3 regions of the Marinobacter nauticus ATCC 49840 genome follow, and region 2 is predicted to be linked to each of the others. Evidence: predicted binding sites of a transcription regulator. Region 2 holds the regulator's gene; each other region holds the start of a gene.
The links. Region 2 encodes FliA, which starts transcription of late flagellar genes. Its sites were predicted from a motif close to CTAAAGTTTNNNNNNNNNNNGCCGNTAA; they were not measured.
Positions count from the first base shown of each region.

Region 1: the regulator FliA is predicted to act here: its motif matches at 2,075-2,102, upstream of fliD (flagellar filament capping protein FliD).
Region 3: the regulator FliA is predicted to act here: its motif matches at 1,711-1,738, upstream of MARHY_RS13440 (methyl-accepting chemotaxis protein).

Region 1 covers NC_017067.1:2,560,231-2,564,142, reverse strand. The annotation lists gene MARHY_RS11960 (flagellin N-terminal helical domain-containing protein) at 1-1,421, shown strand, start outside; gene MARHY_RS11955 (flagellar protein FlaG) at 1,493-1,927, shown strand; gene fliD (flagellar filament capping protein FliD) at 2,144-3,912, shown strand, end outside.
Region 2 covers NC_017067.1:1,378,310-1,382,221, reverse strand. The annotation lists gene MARHY_RS06360 (chemotaxis protein CheA) at 1-947, opposite strand, end outside; gene MARHY_RS06355 (protein phosphatase CheZ) at 966-1,751, opposite strand; gene cheY (chemotaxis response regulator CheY) at 1,773-2,156, opposite strand; gene MARHY_RS06345 (RNA polymerase sigma factor FliA) at 2,317-3,060, opposite strand; gene MARHY_RS06340 (MinD/ParA family protein) at 3,093-3,905, opposite strand.
Region 3 covers NC_017067.1:2,894,366-2,898,277, reverse strand. The annotation lists gene MARHY_RS13450 (NAD(P)H-binding protein) at 18-695, shown strand; gene MARHY_RS13445 (hypothetical protein) at 759-1,613, shown strand; gene MARHY_RS13440 (methyl-accepting chemotaxis protein) at 1,835-3,912, shown strand, end outside.

The sequences.
Region 1 (3,912 bases), 1.2 Mb from region 2:
ACCAGTCCAATCAGGCTCTGGAGCGTTTGTCCTCAGGTCTGCGCATTAACTCTGCCAAAGACGACGCGGCTGGTCTGGCGATTTCCAACCGCTTCGAAGCTCAGATCCGTGGTCTGAACCAGGCAACCCGTAACGCCAACGACGGTATCTCTCTGGCGCAGACCGCTGAAGGTGCCTTGGGCGAGGCAGGCAACATCCTGCAGCGTGTTCGTGAGCTGGCGGTTCAGTCTGCTAACGCTTCCAACTCTTCCTCTGATCGTCAGGCTCTGCAGGACGAAGTAAACCAGTTGGTTTCTGAGTTGGATCGTATTGCAACAACTACCAACTTCAACGGCCAGAAGCTCTTCGACGGTACTTTCGGCTCCGCCCAGTTCCAGGTTGGTGCCAACGCCAACGAAACTATTTCTGCCTCTACTTCCAACCTGCGTACCGACAAGTACGGTAACAACCAGGTGATCGCGAGCGGTGCAGCAGCTGGCACAGCCGCTTCTGGTGGTGGCGCGGTGAATGGTGTGTCTTCCGGTTCTGTGGCCATCAACGGCTACCTGGGTTCAGAAACCATCAGCGTTGCGGCCAACGCGACATCCAAGGATATCGCTGCTGATATCAACTCCAAGACTGCAGACACTGGCGTAACCGCCACGGCCCGTACCGAAGTGGATCTGGCCTTTGCAGCTTCTGGTAGCTATACCCTGAATCTGACTGCGGACAACAGCGAAGCTCAGTCTGTGTCCTTCACCATTGACGCAACCAGCGGCCAGGATTCTCTGTCTGCTGCGGTAGCGGCGATCAATGACCAGTCTTCCAAGACCGGTATCACCGCAGAAGTTGCCGAGGATGGTGCTTCCATCGTCCTGACCAACGAAACGGGTGCGGATATCGTGGTTGGCGATACTGGGGTGCAGAACGCCGGTAACGTGACTATTACCAAGCAGTACCGCGATGACGAGGGTGCGCTCCAGGATGCCGGTGCTGCGGCAACCCTGACTGCGGACACCACCGCTGAAGATGTGGCAACCAGTGGCTATCTGCAGCTGGATTCTGATCGCTCCTTCGCGGTCGATGTCACAAGCTCTAATGCCTTCGCGGATACTGGTTCTGAGTTGCGCAAGGTGTCTGATCTGGACATCTCCTCTTTCGAGAGCGCGACCCAGGCCCTGAAGACCGTAGACGCGGCACTGAACACCATCAACTCCCAGCGTGCGAAGTTTGGTGCGATCCAGAGCCGCTTCGAAAGCACCATCTCCAACCTGGAGTCCACCAGCACCAACCTGAGCGCCGCTCAGAGCCGGATTCTGGACGCGGACTTCGCGGCTGAGACAGCCAAGCTGTCCAAGGCCCAGGTGCTGCAGCAGGCCGGTATCTCCGTCCTGGCTCAGGCGAACGCCCGTCCTCAGCAGGTTCTGTCTCTGCTGCAGTAAGGGCTTGGCGGTAACGGCCGGAACCTTCGGGTTCCGGCTTTACGCCGTTAGAGGAATAGCGAGGTAAAGCTATGAATGACGTTAACCTGAATAACCCGGATCTCAAGCTGGTGCGTTCCAACGCCCAGGCTCCGGGGAAGGCACTGTCGTCATCTCAGGCCGAGGGCGGAAAAGCCCCTGACCTTGCTGCTTCAGGTTCGAGTGGCTCAGCCATTCAGAGCCCGCAGGCCGCGACTGAGACATCCAGAGCCGAGAAGCTTCAGGCTCGTTCGGAAGCGCAGCGGGATGAATTGAATGATGCGGTGAGCCAATTGAATGATTTCGTGCAGAATGTGCAGCGGGATCTTCAGTTTGAGGTGGATAACGAGATGGGGCAGACCATTGTTAAAGTGGTTGATCAGAGCACCCAGGAAGTCATCCGTCAGATCCCGGACGAAGTGGCAATGAGGTTGGCAGAAAAATTGCAGCAGGATGAACCGCTGACGTTGTTTAACATCAAAGTGTGAAAGCTTGCCGCTTTTACGCGGATGCCAGACAACGGTATTTCAGCACCGCCGCACCCTGACAGGGTCCGGCGGTGTTCTGCTTTATACGGTGCTAGACTGTCCGTTACAGGGTGTTACAAATTGGTGTAGTGGTTAGCCGAAATATAGGCAAAGTTTTGCCGCTGGCAGCCGATAAAGGACTAAGTAAGCGAAGCGCCCCCTTGAGGAGGCATGGTTATGGCAAATATTTCAGCATTAGGTATCGGCTCGGGAGTTCTGAACTCTGATCTGGTTGATCAGCTCGTTGAAGCTGAGCGTGCGCCTAAAGAGAATCGGCTCGACACCCGAACCCAGAAGGCAGAGTTGCTCATTTCTGCCTATGGCACCTTGAAGAGTGCTATCACGGAGCTTCGGCTGCCGATGCGTCAGCTGAGCGCGCCCGACAATCTGAAAGCCTTTTCGGCAACGTCTTCAAATGAGGATGTGTCGGTTACGGTAGACAGCACCAAGGCCAGCCGTGGCACCTACAACGTCAATGTGTTGAGCCTTGCGCAGTCGCAGTCCCTGGCGTCTTCTACGTTTGCTGACCGTGACTCTACGTCGGTCGGTACCGGATCGTTCACCATTTCTTCCGGTGATAAATCGGCGACGCTCACCATCGATGGTTCTAACAACACCTTGCAGGGGCTGGCGGACGAAATCAACGAAGCGGGCATTGGCGTATCGGCTGGCGTTATCGACACAGGTAGCGGCTTCAGGCTGGTATTGTCTTCCGAAGAAACCGGCGAGGCAAATGCCATTTCCGTTTCGGTTACCGATGATGATGGTAGCAATGACGACGCTGCCGGTCTGTCCCAGTTTGTGTTTAACGACACCACTCAGAACATGCAGGAGACCATCGCTGCCAAAGACGCGAGGGTCGAGATCAACGGTATTGAGATTACCCGTTCGACCAACTCCTTCACGGATGTTATTGATGGCCTGAGTTTTGAGGCAAAAGCAGAAGGTGTGACCTCCACCATCAAAGTCGAGCAGGATTTCGGTGCGGTAGCAGATCGTGTCGGAGCGTTTGTTGAAAAGTTCAATGCCCTCCAGACAACCATCAAAGGGTTGTCCGGCTTTAATGCCGAGACGGGGCAAGGCGGTATTCTTTCGGGTGATACCACCATCCGCTCAATCCAGGCGCAGTTGCGCAATGTTCTGGGCCGCGTGGTGCCAGGGCTTGAGAATGCCAGTATTCGGACCCTGGCTGATGTCGGCATTACCACAGACTATGAAACCGGCGGTTTGAGCTTTGATCGTGCCAAGTTTGAAGAGCAGCTGAAAAAGAACCCGGACGACGTGACTGCGCTGTTCGCCGAGCAGGGCCGTACCTCAAGCGCAGACGTTGAGTTCCTTGGCTCTGGCAGCGGCACAACCCGTGGAAACTACGCGATCAATATCACCCAGGCTGCCACTCAGGGTGGCGTGCTGGGTGATTCGGCATTGGCCGACGGTGTGGTGATTGACGGTACCAATGACGAGATCGAGTTCACCGTCGACGGTTCCACCAACTTTACCATTCAGCTCAGCCAGCAAACCTACGCAAGTGCGGCCGATCTGGTGGCTGAAATCCAGAGCCAGATCGACAGCAACTCGGCCTTGAATGCAGCCGGGCAATCTGTGCGGGTAGGGCTCGACAGCAATGGCGTACTCCAGTTTACCTCTGGAGCATTCGGCAGTAATTCAAATGTCAGCATCCTGTCCGTGGAAAATGGTGCGGCGCTCGGGCTTTCCGCCAAAACCGGAACCTTAGGCAAAGACGTTGCCGGTACGGTCAATGGCCAGGAGGCGACCGGTGATGGCCGGGTACTGACCGTCACTGGCGCGGGCGGTGCCAAAGGCATGCAGCTTCAGGTTGCCGGCTATAAGGACGGCGATCTCGGGCGGGTAAATTTCATCGAAGGTATTGGTGAACAGGCCGTTAATCTTGTCACCGACATTGTGGGTGCCGACGGCATTCTCGA
Region 2 (3,912 bases):
GGTGCAGGCGCAGGGGCCGGCTTGGCAGCGGCCTTGCTCTCGGCTTTGGCTTCCGCTTTCTTTGGTTCCTGGGCTGGTTCGGCCTTGCTTGATGGAGCCGGCGCAGGCTTGGGCTCACCTGCGGCAGCCCCCGCGCTTGGGCCTGCACCCTTGCCATGCAGTTCGTCCAGCAGGTTCTCGAATTCGTCGTCGGAAATCAGATCGGCGTCACCGGATGATTTCTCCGAGCCACCGCTGGTGTCGATATCTGCCTTGGGCGCTTCATCTTCCGCAGGTGCGCCGGCAAACTGGCCCTTGCCGTGGAGTTGATCCAGCAGGGCCTCAAATTCATCGTCGGTAATCTCATCACTGTCTGAGCCGCCGGCGGATTCTGCCGGGGTGCTCACCTGCTCGTTGCCGACCGGTTTCTGGCCATCGGATTTTTCATCCGCCAACGCGTCCAGCAGCTGCTCGAACTCTTCGTCAGTGATATCGCCCTGATCCCCTTGCTGCCCGACATCCGCAGACGACGGCTCCTGTGCCGGGGTTGGTGCTTCCACCGCCGGTGCATCCTCGGACTCGGGTTTGGCGAGTGCATCCAGAGCTTCAATCAGTTCGTCCGGCGCGGGCGTCGGTTCTTCCCGGTTGCGGACTTCTTCGAACATGGCATTAACGTTGTCCAGCGCCTCCAGCACCACGTCCATCAGGTCCGGTGTTACCTTGCGCTTGTGATTCCGGAGAATATCAAACACGTTCTCCGCAGAGTGGCAGCAATTAACCAATGCCTCCAGCTGAAGGAAGCCTGCGCCCCCTTTCACGGTATGGAAGCCACGGAAAATGGCGTTCAGCAGATCGCTGTCATCGGGATGCTGCTCCAGATCCACCAGCTGCTCCGACAACTTTTCGAGTATCTCGCCGGCTTCTACCAGGAAGTCCTGCAGGATCTCTTCATCAGCATCTAACGCCATGCGTCACCCTCTTTATTATCAGAATCCGAGACTGGACAGCAGATCGTCCACATCGTCCTGTCCCGAAACTACATCTTCCCGCTCATCGGCCTTGATCTGGGGCCCTACCCCTTTTTCGGCCGATTCTTCTTTTTCTTCAATCTGATGCACTGTGCCGGTCAGTTGATCAACGTGGCTGGCCATCACCACCAGACCAAGAAGGTTGTCTTCCACCTCTTTCACCAACGCGGTGACCTTCTGGATAACCTGACCGGTAAGATCCTGAAAATCCTGAGCCAGAAGGATTTCCGACAGGTTCTGGTACAGACTGTCGGAGTCTGTCGTCAGGCCAGCGAAGAACTTGTCGATGCGACCGTAAAGCTCCCGAAACTCCGCAGGCTCCATTTCACGACGGCGCAGACGCTGCCACTCATCCCGCAGGGAAACCGCTTCATCCCGCATGGCGTGAGCCACCGGCATGCTTTCCTCAACCAGATCCATGGTGCGGTTCGCCGCCTGGCTGGTCATCTGAACCACATAGGCCAGACGGTCAGAAGCGTCGCTCATCTTCGACAGCACTTCTTTCTGCTCGGCATTACGCGGGTCTATCTGGAAGTTCCGGATTGCCTCATGGAGGCTGCGGGTCAGTCGCCCCACTTCCCGATACAGACTCTGATCGCGAACCTCGCTCAGTTCATTGATCAGGGTCATCGCCTTGGCATAATTCCCGGCGTTTACATTCTCGGCCAGGTCGGAGGCCTGCTTTTGAAGCTTCTCCGCCACCTCCGGATCAAGGCCCTGATGGTTCTGTTTGGTATCACTCATGGCGAGCCATCCGACCTCTGGTTACTGGATTCGTTCGAAGATTTTCTCGATCTTTTCCTTCAGCACGGCTGCCGTGAAAGGCTTGACCACATACCCGTTCACCCCGGCCTGAGCCGCCGCCACGATCTGGTCCCGCTTGGCCTCCGCCGTTACCATCAGAACCGGCAGGTTCTTCAGATTTTCATCAGCACGGACAGCCTTCAGAAGGTCAAAGCCCGACATGCCGGGCATGTTCCAGTCAGTCACCAGGAAGTCATACTTGCCGCTTCGGAGCATGGGCAACGCGGTGTTGCCATCGTCCGCTTCATCCGTATTGGTGAAGCCGAGATCTCGCAGCAGGTTTTTGATGATGCGTCGCATTGTGGAGAAGTCATCCACAATGAGAATTTTCATGTTCTTGTCCAATGGGACCTCCAGTCAGTAACACCCGGAATTCATTCAGCCTTTTGGAAGTCTAGCAGGCTGCTACCTTAAGCGCTTATTGTGTGGTGTTTGCGCACGTTGTAAAGCATCGTTTACCAAAAGCTACACAGCTTGCTGAAAGCGAAACACAGCACCTGGCCGATCAGTCGTTGTCACCATCCCGCCACTCGGCCAGCCGGCTGCGAAGTCTCAACGCCGCCTGGCTGTGAATCTGGCTTACCCGGCTCTCACTGACCCCAAGCACCGCACCGATTTCCTTGAGGTTGAGCTCCTCCTGGTAATACAGGCTCAATACCAGTTTTTCACGCTCAGGCAACTGCTCAATGGCGTCTGCTAGACTGCGCTGGAAAGCGCCTGAAGCAATACCGTCCAGCGGATTATCACTCGCTTCTGCTTCTTCTATCGGCAGCTCGCCGGATTCATTGAGCTCATCAAGACTAAAAAGTCTACCGCTGTTCGCGTCGGCAAGTGAGGCATGATACTCGTCCAGACCAATGCCAAGCTCTTCAGCTACTTCGGCATCCTGGGCCTCGCGCCCGGTACGATCTTCCACTTGTTTGATAGCACTGGCGATTCGCCGGGCGTTGCGATGCACTGAGCGGGGCACCCAGTCGCCCTTGCGGATCTCATCCACCATGGCACCGCGGATGCGAATCCCTGCGTAGGTTTCAAAGGTGGCACCTTTGCCGGAAGAATAGCGCTGCGCGGCCTCCAGCAGGCCAATCATACCGGCCTGCATAAGGTCTTCCAGCTGCACTGATGGCGGCAGCCGGGCCATGAGATGAAGGGCGATTTTCTTGACCAGCGGCGCATGCTCTTCAATCAGGGCTGAAGGGCTCCTGGCGCCGGCCTGATGGTAAATTCCCAGATGTTTCGCCAATGTCATGTATCCGGTTTTCTTGTAGGACTGGATTCAGATCAGACTTCGACGAGCCGCTCCACGAAGAATTCGAGATGCCCCCTGGGAGAGGACGGCAAAGGCCAGCTATCCACTTTTTCGGCCAGAGCCCGGATAGCCAGCGAGGCTTTCGCCCTCGGATAGGCATCCAATACCGCTTTCTGTCTTTGGACGGCTTTCTTGACGGCCTCGTCGTAAGGCACGATACCTACATATTGTAGTGCCACATCCAGAAAACGCTCGGTGACCCGGGTCAGTTTTTCAAACAGATGGCGGCCTTCCTGCTCATTGCGGACCTGGTTTGCCAGGATACGGAAGCGGTTCGTGCCATAATCCCGGTTCATCAGCTTGATCAGCGCGTAGGCATCGGTAATGGAGGTAGGTTCGTCGCAGACCACCAGCAGAAGTTCCTGCGATGCCCTGAGGAAGCTGACCACCGATTCAGAAATACCTGCGGCGGTATCCACAATCAGAACGTCAATCTGATCGCCCAGCTCACTGAAAGCGTTGATCAGGCCGGCATGTTCCATGGCGCTGAGCTGGGTCATACGCTGGGTGCCGGAGGAAGCCGGTACAATCTTGATACCACCAGGACCATTCACCAGCACGTCTTTGAGATCACAATCGCCGCTGAGTACGTCTTGCAGATTTCGATTAGCGGTAATGCCGAGCAACACATCGATGTTGGCGAGCCCGAGATCCGCGTCCAGCAAGACAACCCGGCGCCCCTTCTGGGCCAGGGCGATACCGAGATTGACCGAAACATTGCTCTTGCCGACACCGCCCTTGCCGCCGGAAACCGCAATCACCTGAACCGGATGTGGTCTGCTCATACTGTTA
Region 3 (3,912 bases), 1.5 Mb from region 2:
AACACAGGGGACACTGAATGAAAGTGATGGTTTTAGGCGCTACCGGCCTGACCGGAGGCATGGTGGTGGAGAAACTCCTCCAGCAGCCGGAGATATCAACTGTGATCGCTCCGGTTCGCCGGCCGATGGTCGTGGAAAATCCGAAACTGGAGCAGCGCTTCATGGATTTTGATGCGATGGAGGCTCAGCCTGACGCTTTCCAGGTGGATGTCCTGATCTGTTGCCTTGGAACAACCCTGAAAAAGGCAGGCTCCAGAGAAGCCTTTCGCAAGGTCGATCATGACTATGCATTGAAGGCAGCTCAGATGGCCCGTAACGCCGGTGCACGGGCATTGATTCTGATGTCGGCCATCGGAGCATCGTCGCAATCCCCGGTTTTCTACAATCGAGTCAAAGGAGAGCTTGAGGACAATGTCCGGGCGCTGAAATTTCCTTATCTTGCGATTTACCACCCGAGCCTGTTGCTGGGGCCGCGCAAGGAGGCTCGAACGGCCGAGGCTCTTGGTGTGGCCGTCATGCCGGTTGCGAATCGGGCGTTGATCGGGCCACTGAGAAAATATCGGGCGATTGAAGCGGAAGCCGTCGCGTCGGCCATGGTCAACGAGCTCGAGACCATTAGCGGAATCACTTCGGGCGGTGCAGTGGTGAGAGTGTGGGAGTACGACGATATCTTAACGATGGGCAATCGTCGCTAATGCTGTCCTTCACCTGATGTAAAATCCGGGTCACTGTTCCCGAGCGATCGATGAGGTTGATCAATGAAATATGTACTTTTTCCTTTTCTGGTGTTTTCCGTGCTCATGGCGACAGGGTGCAGTCGCCCGGAATCGCCCCAGGAAGTATCGGAAGCGTTTTGGCAAGCTGTACTTGAAGAGGATGCTGAAGCGGCCGCAGATTATTCAACCCTGGTCGATGAAGCGGCATTCGATGGTTTTGAACAGCAATGGCAGAACGTGAGCATTGAGTGGGGGCGTGTGGTCATTGATGATAATCTGGCCCGGGTAACCACCACCCTGAGTGGTCTGGAGGGCCAGAACGAAGCCACGGAGTCCTTAACCTATCTGGTACGTAAAGGTGACGACTGGCTGGTGGATTATTATCGCACCGGCGATGCCCTGAAACAGGGCCCAGTTTGGGGAAGTCTTGTTGGGCAGCTGGAAAAACTGGGTGAAGATCTCAAGAGTCGCTGGGCAAATCAATCCGATGAGATGGCGGTAGAGCTTGAGAGGCTGGGGCGGGAGTTGCAGCAACAGGCCCAGAGTATGAATGAAGATATGTCGGCGTTGGCTGAAGAGTACGGTGACCAGCTGAGCCAGCATCTGGAAGAGCTGTCTGAATCCCTGCGGGAAGCGCTTAAATCTACCCCATCTGCAACGCCGCAGGACAGACGTACCTTGAACGAAACGGTAATCAGGCTTGAAGACCAGCGGGAGCAGTTGTCTGAAGTCAACTTGAAAACGCTTGCGGAGAGCACCGCGACCGCCGCCGAAGCCCAGCTGCAATTGAGCGAATTGAGCGAGGAGTTTGCGGCCTACAAGGCGGAATGGCGGCAACGTGTTGTCGACATGCAAGCAGAAATGGCTGAGTTTCTGGAGAATCTGAAGACCCGCTGAGCCCAGGGGCGCCTTGCCCTTCTTTAGTGCATATTTTTGATGGCGCACCCCGATGGTGCGCCTCTCTCATCGTTTGAATCCGGCAGTTGCTACTTCCCTTCAGGTTTTGACCGGTCCGCCGGTTCAGGCCCGCTCTTTGCTTAGCTTCCTTCTGAAAGCAGGTATGTTTGCACCACATCGTTGTAGTGCAGGCATGCAGTACCGATTGAGGAAGGCGCGCTATGACTTTACGCAGTGATTCCATGAACCTTTCATCCGATGAGCGGGGCTGGTTGCCCTGGTTTGGGGCCACAGGTAAATTGCGGATGGGATGGTCCTGTTTTTTGAACCGCCAGCAATATGCAACGAATGAAGAGATATTCGAGAGCATCGCGAAAACCCGTCGCGAAGCGCTGATTAACTGGGCAAATGGCAAGTGGGCCTTCCTTGAGGGGCTTGCGGCACGACTTGAGGGTAGCGAACACGATAGCATTTCAGAGGTACTGGATTCGGCCGTTACGCGCCTCCGGGAAATTTCCGAGCTTTTCGTTGTGAAAGAAGATGGCTCTGTTGTCGCCTCGACGGTGACCGGCAGAAACGGAGCCGCAGGCCTCATGCCCACGGCCGTGCAACGAGGGGTGAGAGAGCGGTTTCTCCACGGGCCCTACAGTGACCCGGTCACCTTGCAGCTTGGTGCCACAACTTCCAGATTTCATGACGATGTCACGCTGATGTTCTACCAGCCGGTCGCTCTTGCTGGCAATCAGGCAGCAGCAGTCTGTGCCCGGGTTCCGAACGATGTCATGAGTGACCTGATTCAGCGCGAGGCCGGGCACATTTTTGAAGAGTCTGGCGACAACTACATTTTCATGATCGAGAGTCAGTTTGATCCATCGATCAGACCGGGAGTTGCCCTGTCGCGCTCGCGGTTTGAAGACGCTACCTTCAGTCACGGCGACAACCTCAAAGACGGAATCCGTACGGGCTTCGGTACAGTACGGATTCGGGAACACACCGAATTCGAAATACGTTTTACCGACCCGGCTACGGGGCAGTTGCACCCGGGGGTACGGGAAACCATGGCCCGTGGTGAAAACCTCTACGTTAAGTACCCCGGCTATTCCGACTATCGCCATATACCGGTGATTGGCAAGGGCGTGACCTTCCAGTTACCCGGGTCTCCTGATCGTTGGGGCATGATGTGTGAAGGCGACCTGGAGGAGGTGTATCGGAAACGTTCGGTCAGCTATCGACTGACGGCGCGGCTCGGGGTCCTTATGGCGCTTATCTGGGCAGCCAACGTTGCGGTTTCGGCAAGCGGTGCTCCTCTGTGGCTGGAAGCCTCCGTGAACGCGATGGTTGCGCTCCTGGGGCTTGTCATCTTCCGGGCAAGTTCCGCCAAGCCATTGGCAGATAGTCTGTCATCACTCGCGGATGTCATACGGAACATTGCCGAAGGAGGCGGGAATCTGCGCCAGCGTCTCGATGTCGGCAAGACCAAGCGGGATGAGAGCGGGGATCTCGCGCGCTGGATGAACAGCTTTCTGGATACCCTCGACGGCATGGTGGGTCAGGTCATCAGTCTTGCGGGTGAATCCCGCTCCGCCAGTGAACACCTTGTGGGTCAGAACCGCCAGGCGGATGAAAAGATTCAGCAGGTGGTACACGACATAGAGCAGATGCTGAAGGGCGCTGATCTGCAGCAGAACGAAATCGAAAATGCCTCGACCACAGCGCAGGAAATGCGAGTTAGCATGGAAGATGTGGTGGCTCGTGCCAAAGATCAGTTTGCCCGTGTCAGCCGTGAAACCGAGAGCATTCGCGACGTTATCGTGCGTTCGGCCGAGGGTATTCGCGCCGCGAGTGAACGCACGGACGAGATCGGCAAGGCGGCTGAAATGATTAACGACATTGCTGCCCAGACCAATCTTCTAGCGCTCAATGCAGCCATAGAAGCGGCTCGGGCTGGTGAGGCAGGGCGGGGATTTGCAGTCGTCGCCGATGAGGTCCGGCAACTGGCCAGTCGGACAGCCCAGGCCACGACGGAAATTGATGAGCGTCTGTATCGGGTGCGGGAAGAAACTCAGCGCGCCGTAACCACAATGGAAGAAGGCATGGCAGAGATGGAGGCCCGTCTGGCTCAGGCCCGGGCGGCGTCGGATGACAATGCCGAACTGCATCACATGGTCGACAAGCTCTTCCGGGCGATCTCGGGCATTGCGGAAACCAACGCGGTCCAGAGTGCCCAGACCAGTGGCGTTGCTGACAGCGTAAGCTTCATGACGACGGTGATCGCGGGGTTGACGGCCAGTTCTGAGAT